2 regions of the Staphylococcus sp. HMSC068C09 genome follow, and region 1 is predicted to be linked to the other one. Evidence: predicted binding sites of a transcription regulator. Region 1 holds the regulator's gene; the other holds the start of a gene.
What was found. Region 1 encodes LexA, which represses DNA repair genes until DNA is damaged. Its sites were predicted from a motif close to CGAACATATGTTCG; they were not measured.

Region 1 (8,477 bases):
TATGAACTCAAAACAGAAGACTCACGTAGGGTACTTCCAGATAATTATTCTCATGAGAAGGCAGTTCAAAATAGTGCGATTAGCAATACAATGATTTGTGCATTAATTCAACATAATTATGACCTTGCCGGAAAAATGATGACACAAGATGGTTTTCATGAACCTTATCGTCAACACTTGATTCCTGAATTTGAAAAAGTAAAAGTACTATCCCAAAAATATGATGCTTATGCTACAGTGATTAGTGGAGCAGGTCCAACGATATTGACATTGAGTCGTAAAGAAAAAAGTGGAGAACTTGTTAGAACATTAAAATCAGAAATAACAACTTGCGATTCTGAACATGCAACAATTAATAATGTAGGTGTTATTGAAGAAGTTGTGTATCCTTCATAAAATTATTGTAAAATAGATAAGAGCAAAAATGAAAGGAGAGCAACTAAGAAATGAGTAACTATAAAATGATTGTTATGGATATGGATGACACTTTAATGACAAGTGATAATGTAGTTAGTCCTGAAACCAAAGACTATTTAATTCAACTACAAGAAGAAGGATATAAAATTGTTTTAGCTTCTGGAAGACCAACTGAAGGAATGATTCCAGTAGCTAAAGAATTAAAGTTAGATCATTATCAAAGCTATATCATTAGTTATAATGGCGGTAAAACAATTAACGCTAAAACAGAAGAAATTGAAGTAAGTAAAAGTGTAACTAAAGATCATTTTGATAAAATTACAGACTATTGTCGTAAAAAAGGCTTTTTAACATTAACGTATCAAGACGGACAAATTATCTTTGATACAGAACATGAATATCGTAAAATTGAATCAGAATTAACTGGTCTACCTATGAAACAAGTGGATGATATTAAAGCGTATATTCAGTCTGATGTACCTAAAACAATGGGCGTTGATTATGAAGAAAATATTTCAAAAGCACGTAACGAATTAAATGGAACATTTAATTCTGATATTGATGTGACGACGAGCAAACCTTTCTTCCTGGAATTCATGGCTAAAGATGTTTCTAAAGGTAATGCAATTAAAGCTTTATGCGAAAAGTTAAATATTTCATTATCAGAAGTGATTTGTTTTGGAGATAGCCTCAATGACCAATCAATGTTTAAAGTTGTAGGATATGCTGTAGCAATGGGAAATGCGAGTGAAGAATTAAAAAAAATTGCAGATAAAGTTACATTAGATAATGATTCTAATGGTATACCAGTAGCGCTTAAAGAATTGCTATAAAACATTTATATAAATTAAAAAGGAAGCGGAATGAATTCGTATTGAATCATGTTTCGCTTCCTCTTTTTTATTATCATAACTAATTATTTAGCAGTATGTGTCCAGTCATGTTTACCTTTATTTCTTTTTACATGAGCATATACTTGATCAGCTGCATAATCTAAATTTGTATATACTGTTATTGTATATGCAGATTGGTTAACGTGAAATGGCTCATCTCGAAATACATCTTTTAAGTGTGTAAATAAGTTTTCCATTTGATCATGAGTTAGACTAGGATACTCACGCAATGTACGTTTCAGTAATTGTCCATTTCTTTCTTCTAAAGATTGTACGACAATAACAAAACGTTCATCACTCTTTATTACGTCATCAAATAAATTTGTTTGACCTACCATACTCAGTCACCTCTAAGTCGTTATCGTTATACTCATTATACAAAATAAACGACTATTAGAAAATATACATATTATGTTTAGTAATAAAAATAGGAGTAGAATTGTATTTAATTCTACTCCTAAATAAACGATGATATTAATCATGATAATGATGGGTTGTAAGATCCATGTGATCTAATTTTACAAATTTAGTTTTACGAATCAATTTATGCACGATAAAGATAATTGCTAAGACAATTAAAGGCATGATATTAACAAAAAAATCGCCTATATTACCATTAAATAAATCACCGATAGAATTACCAAGGTATAAGAAAATTAATGTAGCAAACACAATGATAGGGCCTAGAGGGAAAAGTGGTGATTTGTAAGGCAATAATGTGTTAATATTTTTGCCTTGACGTTTAATCCCTCTACGTAAACGTATTTGAGCCCATGCACTTATTGCCCATACAATAATTACTAAAGAGCCAATGATATTTAACAAGCTAAATACTGCATTAGCATAGAAATTAGCTAGAATAATAATTGCTACTACTAAAATGTAAGTAGTGACTATTGAACGCATCGGTAATTTCGTTTTATTATTTAATTTACTTAAAAACTTTGGTGCTTGCTTTTCATCACTCAAAGAGAAAAGCATTCTACTTGTTGTATACATTCCAGAATTCGCTGCAGATAGTAACGATGTAAGAATGACAGCATTAATAATTGATGCTGCAAATGCTATACCGATTCGATCGAAAACTATAGTAAATGGACTTTGAGATACCGATTGATTTTTATTTAATAATAAAGGATCAGTATAAGGAATAATAGCTGCAATGACGACAATAGATAAAACATAAAACAATAAAATTCTCCAAAATACTTGCTTAACAGCCCTTGGCATAGTTTTTTCAGGATTATCAGATTCACCTGCAGTGACAGCTACAACTTCCGTACCACCCACAGAAAATCCTGCTACAAGTAATACTGCTAAGAAACCAGATAAACGACCTACAAAAGGTGCTTCACCTTTGGTATAATTCTCGAATCCATATGTATGTCCACCAAGAATACCAAAAATCATTAATATACCAACAACAATAAATACAATAATTGTGATTACTTTAATTAATGATAACCAAAACTCTGTTTCGCCAAATGCTTTAACAGTAAAGATATTTAATAGGAATATAATCGTTATAAAAATTAAACTCCATACCAGAGGACTGAAAATTTTAAATACATCCCAATAAAATAAAACATTAGAAGCTACCATTACATCAACGCTTGATACTAAAGACCATAGAATGTAATACAACCATCCCATTGTAAAACCGATAGACGGATCAATGAAACGGGTAGCATATGAACTAAACGAACCAGATACAGGATAAAATGTAGCAAGTTCTCCAATAGACGACATTAAAAAATAAAGCATGATTCCTATCAATAAATAAGCTAAGATAGCTCCTCCAGGTCCTGCCTGAGAAACGACACTACCTGTAGCAACAAAAAGTCCAGTACCTATTGCGCCTCCGATAGCAATCATAGATATGTGTCTTGACTTAAGACCGCGTTTCATATTGTTATCTTCCATATAATATCTCCTAAATTAAAATTTAAAATATACAAATCATTTTAATCGTTTTAGGTCAAGTATTCAATAACTTTTGAACAATTTGTTTTAAAAATTTTAAATTTTCTGATTTTTTAAAACGATTAGTTTTTGGTACGTAGAAGGAAACTGATTAAATTAAAAGAAACTTATTGCTTAAAAATAAAGGATATGATAGAATTTTAAATCGTAAGAATTCCTAATTATATATAACAAGAAAGGATGTTATTGATGCGCGTTAATGTAACTTTAGCTTGCACTGAATGTGGCGATCGTAATTATATTACAACAAAAAATAAACGTAATAACCCTGAGCGTATTGAAATGAAAAAATATTGCCCAAGATTAAATAAATACACGCTACACCGTGAAACTAAATAATTCCTTATCTTTTAAATACGACAAAAAGATAAACTATTATAGACTCATACATGTTTAAGATGAATAACATGTGTGAGTCTTTTAATTTTAAAATAATTGTCTTTGTAATTTTTTAAAAGTATGTTAAGATATAAAACGTAATTATTACGATTTGTAAAAAGGAGATATTATATGGCTAAAAAATCTAAAATAGCTAAAGAATTAAAAAGAGAAAAATTAGTAAATCAATATTATGAATTACGTAAAGAACTGAAAGAAAAAGGAGATTATAAAGCATTAAAAAAATTGCCAAGAGATTCATCTCCAACTCGTTTAACAAGAAGATGCAAAGTTACAGGACGCCCAAGAGGTGTAATGAGAAAATTTGAAATGTCTAGAATTGCATTTCGAGAACATGCTCATAAAGGTCAAATTCCTGGTGTGAAAAAATCTAGTTGGTAACTGAAACTAATACTTTAGTCCATTTACATTGTATTTAAAAAATTGTAAAGTATATAAGGATATAAATAATAAGAGCGAGGAAAAGGTGATTTCTCGCTCTAGATTACGTTATAAATGATTTTTTAAAGCGTCAGATATTTTATTTATGTCTACAGTGTCTTTTTAATTTTTAATGTATAGGGGAAATTTAAAGTATGAAAATTTTTGATTATGAAGATATTCAATTAATTCCAAATAAATGTATTGTTAATAGTAGATCTGAATGTGATACAACTGTACAATTTGGACCTAAAACTTTTAAGTTGCCAGTGGTTCCTGCTAATATGCAAACAGTTATGAATGAATCTTTAGCTGAATGGTTTGCAGAAAATGATTATTTTTATATTATGCATCGTTTTGATGAAGCAGGTCGCATACCTTTTATAAAAAAAATGCAAAATAAAGGACTTTTCGCTTCTATTTCAGTGGGTGTAAAGGAAACTGAATTTGAATTTATAGAAAAATTAAAAACTGAGCATTTAATACCTGAATATATTACAATTGATATCGCCCATGGTCATGCTAATTCGGTTATTAATATGATTAAACATATTAAAAAACATATTCCTCAATCATTTGTTATTGCTGGTAATGTAGGAACGCCTGAGGGAGTAAGAGAATTAGAAAATGCTGGTGCAGATGCTACTAAAGTTGGTATAGGACCAGGACGAGTGTGTATTACTAAAATTAAAACTGGATTTGGTACAGGAGGATGGCAATTAGCTGCATTAAACATTTGTAGTAAAGCTGCACGTAAACCAATTATTGCTGATGGAGGTATTAGAACACATGGTGATATCGCGAAATCTATTCGTTTTGGAGCCACTATGGTTATGATTGGTTCATTATTTGCAGCGCATGAAGAATCTCCTGGCAAAACAGTTGAGTTAGATGGTAAACGTTATAAAGAATATTTTGGTAGTGCTTCCGAATTCCAAAAAGGAGAACATAAGAATGTTGAAGGGAAGAAAATGTTTGTGGAACATAAAGGTTCATTAAAAGATACCTTAGTTGAAATGCAACAAGATCTTCAAAGTTCAATTTCCTATGCTGGCGGCAAAGATTTAAAATCACTAACTACTGTTGACTATGTTATTGTAAGAAACTCAATTTTTAATGGTGATAGAGATTAATATATATTTAGTAGGTGAATGTTATTAAAAAATTCCTTTTATTTACTGCAATATTTCTGTTATTTATCATTATAAAACCCATCGAAGAAAACCAGTTTTTTATTCATTTGCAAAATAATGTAAGAGATAAAGTAGAAGTTTTATTAAATGAAGATACAAGCTATAAAAATAATGTGCTTAAAGTTCCAAAAAAACAAGAATTCGCAGTTAATAATATTCAATTAAATATGTCACAAAAGGAAGTAGAAAATAAGATAGGGCGACCAAAAAGAGTGACTTCAAATGAATATGGTACAAAATGGTACACTTATTATAATGATGATTATCAAAATTTTTTAATGGTAAGTTATATTAATAATAAAGTTAATGCTTTATTTAGTAATCAAAACATTATAACTTCTAAATCTAAAATTAAATATAATACCCCTAAAAAAGTGGTTGAACAACGTCTTGGTAAGCCAGTAGATAAAATTGCAAAAGGACGTAATCGTTTTGTTGTAAAAAATGATGAATATGATGTTTTTTATAAAGATCACATTTATACAACTGCATTTTACGATAAACATAATAAAAATAACTTAACAGGGTTGTTGCAAGTGAGTGAATCGATGGAAAACCGATTACAAAAGCAATATGGTGCACCTTCTACAACGCTAGAAAAAAGCTTTGAATATCAAAACTTTGATTTAGTTAATGCAGAAAGAAAACAACACGGATTAAATACATTGGATTACTCTAAAAAAATATCTAATACTGCAAGAAAACATAGTGAAGATATGGTTAAAAATAATTATTTTGAGCATACTGATTTAAATGGTCATTCACCTTTCGATAGAATGAAACGTGATGGTATACAATTTAATGTTGCTGCTGAAAATTTAGCTTATGGTCAACAAAGTAGTATTTATGCTCACGAAGGACTTATGAATTCTCTAGGACATCGGGAAAATATTTTAAATACACACGTTAATACATTAGGTGTAGGTGTAGATTTTAATAATAAGCGACAACCATTTTGGACAGAAAACTATGCTGGATAATGTTTGATTTATAATATATAGGGGTATGTTCTTTTTGCAAGGAAGTTGATATTATGCCTACAAAGAAAAATAAGAAAAAAGATATACTTGATAAAGTTAAAGAGATTTTAAATAAAAAATAAAACTAGAAGTGCTTAGGCACTTCTAGTTTTTTGTATATTAAACATATATATAAGAGATTTTAACGTAACAAACAAGAGATAAACTACAATTCTCTATAAAGACCAATAACTTTACCGATAACTGTTACATTATCTAAGTAAATAGGACTCATAGCACTATTTTCTGGTTGTAAACGATATCGATTTTTTTCTTTAAAAAAACGTTTTACAGTAGCTTCATCATCTTCAGTCATTGCTACGATAATATCTCCATTTTCAGCAATAGTTTGGCTTCTTACAATTACTTTATCTCCGTCTAAAATACCCGCTTCAATCATACTTTCACCGATAACATTTAAAATAAACACATCACTATTGTGTGTGGATGTTAAATGTTCTGGTAATGGAAAGTATTCTTCTATATTCTCTACTGCTGTAATTGGAACTCCAGCTGTAACTTTACCGATAACAGGAACATAGATAGTTTCTTCTCTAGTCATATCATTATTTTGATCACTCACGATTTCAATTGCTCTAGGTTTAGTAGGATCTCTTCTAATATATCCTTTTTCTTCTAATCTAGATAAATGACCATGCACAGTTGAACTTGAAGCAAGACCAACAGCTTCACCAATCTCTCTTACACTTGGTGGATAACCTTTTATTTGAACAACATGTTTAATATAATCATAAATCTCACTTTGTCTTTTAGTTAACTCTCTCATATATAGGCACTCCCTAAGTTTATTTTAATATAGTATAGCATTTTTTGATTTTTTAAACAAACATTTGTTCGTAATACTATTGACTAGGAACACTCGTTCTGTTAAAGTATTTATACAAACAAATGTTCTAGGAGTGAAAATAAATGCTTAGTAATTATACTAGTAATATCATTAAAAATATAATTGTTCTAGTAGTATCTTGCATCGTTTTTCTGGTGTTTTTTACTAACTTATATCAGAACGCTCATACGGAACACATGTACGAAATTACCGATCATACGATCCCTAAAAAAGCGATTTTAAACGATGATTATAAGAACGATATACCCGATAATACAGAACAAACAGACTATAAAGTGTTCGCCTTAGTTAAATAAATATTTAAGAGATATAGATAAAAAGTTATTACTTCTAAGAAATGGGAATATGAAGTATTATATAAAAATACTTCATTTATTTTAGAAAGAGTTTATGATGCTTAGATTTTTTATCTATGTCTCTTTTTGTTATATTAATTAAGTATTTTATATGTATTAAAGAAAAGAATAGAAAGTGTGATGACATGTCAAATAATAATTTAAATATAGATAGAATTAATGAATTAGCAAAAAAGAAAAAAGAGCAAGGTTTAACAGAAGCTGAAGCAAAAGAGCAATCTAAGTTGCGTAAACAATATTTAGATTCTTTTAGAGAAGGATTTAAACAACAAATTGAAAGTACCAAAGTCATTGATCCAGAAGGTAACGATGTAACGCCGGAAAAACTTAAAAAAATTCAAGAAAGTAAAAAGAATGATCAATAGTTAATAACATTTTAATCATTAACATTATAATCTTATCATTTACTATATTTTTAAGTTATAATATAAAAAAGATGATTAATTCTAGAAGGGAAGTATGTAAGATGTTTAATGAAAAAGACCAATTAGCTATTGATACTATACGTGCATTAAGTATTGATGCAATTGAAGAAGCAAATTCTGGTCATCCTGGTCTGCCTATGGGAGCTGCACCAATGGCCTACACGCTTTGGACTCGCCACTTAAACTTTAATCCACAATCTAAAGACTACTTTAACAGAGATAGATTTATATTATCTGCAGGTCATGGTTCTGCTTTACTATATAGTTTATTACATGTCTCTGGAAGCTTAGAATTAGAAGAATTAAAGCAGTTCAGACAATGGGGTTCTAAAACACCTGGACATCCTGAGTTTCGTCATACAGATGGTGTTGAAGTTACAACAGGTCCATTAGGACAAGGATTTGCTATGTCTGTGGGAATGGCTTTAGCTGAAGCGCATTTAGGTGGTAAATTTAATAAAGATGATATTAACGTTGTAGATCATTATACTTACGTGTTGGCTT
Region 2 (8,477 bases), on a different contig from region 1:
TTCAAAATGAATTTCTATTCTACTTTCCTTTTTATTTCATTTAGCTTATTGAAAAAAATTCTCATTTAATAAAAAATACTTATAGTTTAAATGTACTATGATAAGTATTTCTTATATTAACTGATTATAAAACCAAAATTCAAATCACTCAAATTCTAGTGATATATAGTTGTTTTAAAAAACATATAATTATACAATTTAATTAAAGAAGTATAATTATGAATTTTTAATATTCAAGGGGGATAATCAAATGACTTCTAACATTAAAGAACAAGCAAAAAAATCATTTGAAGTTCGAGGTAAATCATATACATATTATGATTTAAAAAGTCTTGAAGAACAAGGTTTAACTAAAATTAGTAAGTTACCTTATTCTATTCGTGTTCTACTAGAATCAGTATTAAGACAAGAAGATGACTTTGTTATTACAGATGATCATATTAAAGCATTAGCCCATTTTGGTAAAGAAGGTAATGAAGGAGAAGTACCTTTCAAACCTTCTCGCGTAATCTTACAAGATTTTACAGGGGTGCCTGCGGTTGTCGACTTAGCTTCATTACGTAAAGCTATGAATGATGTAGGTGGAGATATTAATAAAATTAATCCAGAAGTACCGGTTGATTTAGTCATCGATCACTCTGTACAAGTAGATAGCTATGCAAACCCACGTGCGTTAGAACGCAATATGAAATTAGAATTTGAAAGAAACTATGAACGTTATCAATTTTTAAACTGGGCTACAAAAGCATTTAATAATTATAATGCTGTACCGCCTGCAACAGGTATCGTACACCAAGTTAACTTAGAATATTTAGCTAAGGTAGTTCATGTAAGAGACGTGGACGGTGAACAAACTGCTTTCCCAGATACACTTGTTGGTACAGATTCACATACTACTATGATAAATGGTATTGGTGTATTAGGCTGGGGTGTTGGTGGTATTGAAGCTGAAGCAGGTATGCTTGGTCAACCATCATATTTCCCAATTCCTGAAGTGATTGGAGTACGCTTAACTAATTCATTACCTCAAGGATCAACTGCCACTGACTTAGCATTACGAGTAACTCAAGAGCTACGTAAAAAAGGTGTAGTTGGTAAATTTATAGAATTCTTCGGTCCTGGTGTTGCCGATTTACCATTAGCTGATCGAGCGACTATTGCTAACATGGCTCCTGAATATGGTGCAACTTGTGGTTTCTTCCCAATTGATGAAGAGTCACTTAAATATATGAAATTAACTGGCCGTTCTGAAGAGCACGTTGAGTTAGTTAAAGCTTATTTACAACAAAACAATATGTTCTTTACATCAGATAAAGAAGATCCACAATATACAGATGTAATTCATTTAGATTTATCGACAGTTGAAGCTTCACTATCTGGTCCTAAACGTCCTCAAGATTTAATTTTCTTAAGTGATATGAAAAAAGAATTCGAAAAATCTGTAACAGCTCCTGCTGGAAACCAAGGTCATGGTTTGGATCAAAGCGAATTTGATAAATCAGCTAATATTCAATTTAACGATGGTTCTGAAACAACTATAAAAACAGGAGACATTGCAATTGCAGCGATTACTTCATGTACAAACACATCGAATCCTTACGTTATGTTAGGTGCTGGTTTAGTTGCGAAAAAAGCAGTTGAAAAAGGATTAAAAGTGCCTGAATATGTTAAAACATCATTAGCACCAGGTTCAAAAGTAGTGACAGGTTACTTACGTGATTCTGGATTACAAAAATATCTTGATGATTTAGGATTTAATCTAGTAGGTTATGGATGTACAACTTGTATTGGTAACTCTGGACCGCTATTGCCAGAAATTGAAAAAGCTATTGCTAAAGAAGATTTACTAGTTACTTCTGTATTATCTGGTAACCGTAACTTTGAAGGTCGAATCCATCCATTAGTAAAAGCGAACTATCTTGCTTCACCTCAATTAGTCGTTGCGTATGCTTTAGCTGGTACAGTTGATATTGATTTACAAAATGAACCACTTGGTAAAGGTAAAGATGGTCAAGATGTATACTTAAATGATATTTGGCCTTCAATTAAAGAAGTTGCTGATACAGTAGATAGTGTTGTAACACCTGAATTATTTAAAGAAGAATATAAAAATGTATACAACAACAATGAAATGTGGAATGAGATTGATGTTACTGACTCTCCATTATATGACTTCGATCCTAATTCAACATATATTCAAAATCCAACATTCTTCCAAGGTTTATCAAAAAAACCAGGTACCATTGAACCATTAAAAGATTTACGTGTAATGGGTAAATTTGGTGACTCAGTTACAACTGACCACATTTCTCCAGCAGGTGCTATTGGTAAAGATACACCAGCAGGTAAATACTTATTAAATCATGACGTGCCTATTCGTGATTTTAACTCATATGGTTCTCGTCGTGGTAACCATGAAGTTATGGTGCGTGGTACATTTGCGAATATTAGAATTAAAAACCAATTAGCACCAGGTACAGAAGGTGGCTTTACAACATATTGGCCAACTGATGAAATTATGCCAATTTATGATGCTGCAATGAAATATAAAGAAGATGGCACTGGCTTAGCAGTATTAGCAGGCAATGATTATGGTATGGGATCTTCACGTGACTGGGCTGCTAAAGGTACTAATTTATTAGGCGTTAAAACTGTAATAGCACAAAGTTATGAACGTATTCATCGTTCTAACTTAGTTATGATGGGTGTATTACCATTACAATTTAAAGATGGAGAATCAGCTGATTCACTTGGTCTAAATGGTAGAGAAGAAATCTCTGTAGATATTAACGAAGATGTACAACCACATGATATTATTAAAGTTCATGCAAAAAAAGAAAATGGAGAAGTGGTTGATTTTGATGTCATTGTTCGTTTTGATTCACAAGTTGAAATCGACTATTATCGTCACGGTGGCATTCTACAAATGGTATTAAGAAATAAACTTGCTCAATAATACAATTATTCGAAAAAGTATTTAAAAATTTGAATGTATTTTGAATCCTTAGATGGCAATCTCATCTAAGGATTTTTTCTTCATTCGTGTCATTGAGCTATTTCAGTAATAAAAGTAGTAAATGGGAATTCTATAGCAATCATCCTTTTTATGTTAATATTGAAAGTGAACTTAATTGGAAAGAGGTACATAAATATGATTTATAGTATGACTGAAATTGAAGCGAGATACCAAGAAACAGATAAAATGGGAGTAATTTATCATGGGAATTATGCTACATGGTTTGAAGTTGCTCGTACTGATTATATTCGTAAATTAGGTTTTAGTTATGCAGATATGGAAAAAGAAGGTATCATCTCACCCGTCGTGGATTTACAAGTTCAATATAAGAAATCCATTTTTTATCCTGAAAAAGTTAAAGTGAAAACATGGGTAGAACATTATTCAAGATTGCGTTCAACGTACTGTTATGAAGTATATAATGAAAAAGGGGAATTAGCTACCACAGGTTCCACTCAGCTATTATGTATTAAAGCAAGTGATTTCAGACCAATTCGTTTAGATCGTTATTTTCCAGAATGGCATCAAGTATATAGTGAAGTCGAAGCATTGAATAACGAAGGTAAGGAATTAGAAGTCACACAACGTAGCGATTTGAATATATAAATATAAGACCATAAATATCTGTAAATATTAGATATTTATGGTCTTTTTTTAATTAGTTGTAGAATAAACAATTTCGTCTTCATGGTCTACTTTTTCAACTAGAACTTCATGATCTTCAAAATACCATAAGTCATCTTCTGAAACTACAACAATTAAATCATTATAATTTTCGTGATAACCTATCTCAACATCATTGCTCAATTCCACACGAAATGCTGGGCTAAAACCTTGTTTAAGTTGAAATTCTCCACCATACCTCACATAAAATTGTAAGACTTTATTCTCTTCAGGTAAATCTAATTCATTTTTAAACCATTCAACTGCTTCATCAGTCAATTTGATTTTCATTGTAAGAACCATCCTTTATATTAATAATTATGATATTTATAATGCAAAAATTGTTTGAATTAAAACATATTGTTCTCACTATTAAACATGAACTGTTTATCATATTTAAATTAATAGAACTAAACTGAATCTTCACATTTGGTGCAAGATCATCCATTTTACATCCATTTGATTTTTGGTTCTTCACCTTTAAAAATTCTAACAATATTAGAACGGTGTCTAAAAATTAAAATGATTGATACAAAAGCACTCATTCCAAATAATATGTAATCATGAATAATTAATGAACCTATCACACAGCTGATTGCCGCAATAATACTGGATAATGACACATACTTTGTTAAATATAAAATTCCAAAGAATATGACTGCTAAAATTAAAAGTAAGATTGGATTAACTCCTAACACAACTCCGGCACTTGTGGCTACAGCCTTACCTCCTTTAAATTTAAGATAAATAGGATAAACGTGACCAATTATTGCAAAAATACCGACAATTAATCCATGTGTGAAGAATGTACTAATTGGTCCCTGCGCATGCACTGGAAACCATAACGGGAAAAATACAGTAATGAATCCTTTAAATATATCTAAAAAAGTAACGATAAATCCAGCTGGTTTTCCTAAAACTCTAAAACTATTTGTGGCACCAGTATTACCGCTTCCAAATTCTCTAATATCTTTTTTAAAAAAAACTTTTCCTATAACATAACCATTTGGAATAGCTCCAATGAGATAGCTTAAAATCAACATGAGAACTATCATCATAATTTGTTTACACATCCCTTATATAATGTAGGTATATTTTATCACAAAGTATTCCTGACAACGATTAAAAATTGAAAAAACGTCTTATATATTAAGTTAAATGTTTATCTTATAGAACTCATACTTGCATTTTAATGCGTTTTATATAAGAATAACTATTGTAAAGTTAAAAAAACGAACGTACGTTTGTAGGAGGCGAACGCATTGGCAACAAAAATGACAAATCATTATTCAGATGATTCGATTCAAGTATTAGAAGGACTTGAGGCAGTTAGAAAACGTCCTGGGATGTATATTGGGTCGACTGATAAACGTGGATTACACCATTTAGTATATGAAATTGTCGATAACTCCGTCGATGAAGTTTTAAATGGTTATGGTAATGAAATTGATGTAACAATCAATAAAGATAATAGTATTTCAGTGGAAGATAATGGGAGAGGTATGCCAACTGGTATGCATGCGTCTGGTAAACCTACTGTAGAAGTTATTTTTACTGTATTACATGCTGGAGGTAAATTTGGACAAGGTGGATATAAAACTTCTGGAGGACTTCATGGTGTTGGTGCTTCCGTAGTTAATGCTTTAAGTGAATGGTTAGAAGTTGAAATTCATCGAGATGGACAAATTTATAAGCAATCTTTTAAGGATGGTGGTATTCCAACTTCTGGTTTAGTGAAAGCGGGAAAAACTAAGAAAACAGGTACAAAAGTCACATTTAAACCAGATTCAAGTATTTTTAAAGCAACAACGGCATTTAATTTTGATATATTAAGTGAGCGCTTACAAGAATCTGCATTCTTATTAAAAAACTTAAAAATTACATTGAAAGATCTACGTGATGGAAAAGAACGTGAAGATGTTTATCATTACGAAGAAGGTATTAAAGAATTTGTAAGTTATATCAATGAAGGTAAAGAAGTATTGCATGATGTTACGACGTTTACAGGTGCTGCAAATGGAATCGAAGTAGATGTTGCTTTTCAATATAATGATCAATATTCTGAAAGTATATTAAGTTTTGTTAATAATGTACGTACAAAAGACGGCGGAACTCATGAAGTAGGATTTAAAACAGCAATGACACGCGTATTTAATGACTATGCACGCCGTATCAATGAACTTAAAGATAAAGATAAAAACTTAGATGGTAATGATATTAGAGAAGGATTAACAGCAGTGATTTCTGTACGTATTCCAGAAGAATTACTGCAATTTGAGGGACAAACTAAATCTAAGCTTGGTACATCAGAAGCGCGTAGTGCAGTAGATTCTGTTGTTTCTGAAAAATTACCTTATTATTTAGAGGAAAAAGGACAATTATCTAAATCACTTGTGAAGAAAGCTATTAAAGCGCAACAGGCAAGAGAAGCGGCTCGTAAGGCACGGGAGGATGCACGTTCTGGTAAGAAAAACAAACGTAAAGATACTTTATTATCAGGAAAGTTAACGCCTGCTCAAAGTAAGAATACTGAGAAAAATGAATTATATCTTGTCGAAGGTGATTCAGCAGGGGGATCAGCTAAACTTGGAAGAGATAGAAAATTCCAGGCTATTTTACCTTTACGAGGTAAAGTGATTAATACTGAAAAAGCAAAACTTGAAGATATTTTCAAAAATGAAGAAATTAATACAATTATTCATACAATTGGTGCTGGTGTTGGTAATGATTTTAAATTAGAAGATAGTAATTATAATAGAGTTATTATTATGACTGATGCTGATACAGATGGCGCCCATATTCAAGTGTTATTATTAACATTTTTCTTCAAATATATGAGACCTCTTGTTCAAGCAGGTCGTGTTTTTATTGCATTACCTCCGTTATACAAATTAGAAAAAGGTAAAGGGAAATCTAAAAAAGTAGAATATGCTTGGACAGATGATGAATTGGACAAACTTCAAAAACAATTAGGTAAAGGCTTTATTTTACAGCGCTATAAAGGTTTAGGTGAAATGAATCCTGAGCAATTGTGGGAAACTACAATGAATCCTGAGACAAGAACGTTGATTAGAGTCCAAATCGATGATGAAGTACGTTCTTCTAAACGTGTAACAACATTAATGGGAGATAAAGTTGCACCAAGACGTGAATGGATTGAAAATCATGTTGAATTTGGCATGCAAGAAGATCAAAGTATTTTAGATAATACAGAAGTTCAAATACTTGATACTGAAGAATATGATGAGGAGGAAGTCAATTGAGTGAGATAATTCAAGACCTATCACTTGAAGATGTTATTGGTGATCGCTTTGGAAGATATAGTAAATATATTATTCAAGAACGTGCGTTACCGGATGTGCGTGATGGTTTAAAACCTGTACAACGTAGAATTTTATTTGCTATGTATAGTAGTGGCAATACGTATGATAAAAATTTCCGTAAAAGTGCGAAAACAGTTGGGGATGTTATTGGTCAATATCATCCACATGGTGATTTTTCAGTTTATGATGCAATGGTACGTTTAAGCCAAGATTGGAAGTTGCGTCATGTATTAATCGAAATGCACGGTAATAATGGTAGTATTGATAATGATCCACCTGCTGCGATGCGTTATACAGAAGCGAAGTTAAGTCAACTTTCTGAGGAGTTGGTTCGTGACATTAATAAGGAAACAGTGTCCTTTATACCAAACTATGATGACACAACACTTGAACCTATGGTGTTACCGGCAAGATTTCCAAATTTACTAGTAAACGGTTCGACTGGTATTTCGGCAGGATATGCTACTGATATTCCTCCACATAATTTAGGTGAAGTAATTCAAGCAACATTAAAATATATTGATAATCCTAATATTTCAGTAAATCAATTAATGAAATATATCAAAGGTCCTGATTTTCCGACAGGCGGTATTATTCAAGGTATTGATGGTATTAAGAAAGCCTATGAAACAGGAAAAGGAAAAATTGTTGTTCGTTCAAAAGTAGATGAAGAAGCGTTAAGAAATGGACGTAAACAATTAATTGTGACAGAAATTCCTTATGAAGTGAATAAAAGTTCGCTTGTGAAACGTATTGATGAGCTTCGTGCTGATAAAAAAGTAGATGGTATTATTGAAGTACGTGATGAAACAGATCGTACAGGTTTAAGAATTGCTATTGAATTAAAAAAAGATGTTAATTCAGAGTCTATTAAAAACTATTTATATAAAAATTCTGATTTACAAATTACTTATAATTTCAATATGGTCGCTATTAGTGATGGACGTCCAAAATTAATGGGTCTACGTGAAATTATTGACAGCTATTTAAATCATCAAATTGAAGTTGTAGCTAATCGTACAAAATACGACTTAAATCATGCTGAAAAGCGCATGCATATTGTAGAAGGTCTTATGAAAGCTTTATCTATATTAGATGAAGTGATTGCGCTGATTCGTCATTCTAAAAATAAAAAAGATGCAAAAGATAATTTAGTAAAAGAATTTGACTTTACTGAAGCACAAGCAGAAGCCATTGTGATGCTTCAATTATATCGTTTAACTAATACTGATATTGTTGCACTTGAAGAAGAACATGAAGAATTACAAAAATTAATAGAAGCGTACCGAAATATTCTTGATAACCATGACGCATTATTAAATGTTATTAAAAAAGAACTTACAGAGATTCGAAAACGTTTTAAAACATCACGTTTATCTTCAATTGAAGCGGAAATATCAGAAATTAAAATTGATAAAGAAGTTATTGTACCAAGTGAAGAAGTGGTTTTAAGTGTGACTAGACATGGATATATA

Region 2: the regulator LexA is predicted to act here: its motif matches at 4,913-4,926, upstream of parE (DNA topoisomerase IV subunit B).

The regions. Positions count from the first base shown of each region.
Region 1 is NZ_KV813756.1:523,553-532,029, forward strand. Features, by position in the region: gene thrB (homoserine kinase) at 1-396, shown strand, start outside; gene HMPREF2930_RS07270 (Cof-type HAD-IIB family hydrolase) at 447-1,250, shown strand; gene HMPREF2930_RS07275 (hypothetical protein) at 1,334-1,648, opposite strand; gene HMPREF2930_RS07280 (amino acid permease) at 1,785-3,233, opposite strand; gene rpmG (50S ribosomal protein L33) at 3,483-3,632, shown strand; gene rpsN (30S ribosomal protein S14) at 3,804-4,073, shown strand; gene guaC (GMP reductase) at 4,268-5,245, shown strand; gene HMPREF2930_RS07300 (CAP domain-containing protein) at 5,260-6,285, shown strand; gene lexA (transcriptional repressor LexA) at 6,491-7,111, opposite strand; gene sosA (DNA damage-induced cell division inhibitor SosA) at 7,255-7,488, shown strand; gene HMPREF2930_RS07315 (DUF896 domain-containing protein) at 7,674-7,913, shown strand; gene tkt (transketolase) at 8,015-8,477, shown strand, end outside.
Region 2 is NZ_KV813736.1:116-8,592, forward strand. Features, by position in the region: gene acnA (aconitate hydratase AcnA) at 251-2,956, shown strand; gene menI (1,4-dihydroxy-2-naphthoyl-CoA hydrolase MenI) at 3,152-3,622, shown strand; gene HMPREF2930_RS01420 (HesB/YadR/YfhF family protein) at 3,671-3,970, opposite strand; gene plsY (glycerol-3-phosphate 1-O-acyltransferase PlsY) at 4,129-4,737, opposite strand; gene parE (DNA topoisomerase IV subunit B) at 4,954-6,942, shown strand; gene parC (DNA topoisomerase IV subunit A) at 6,939-8,477, shown strand, end outside.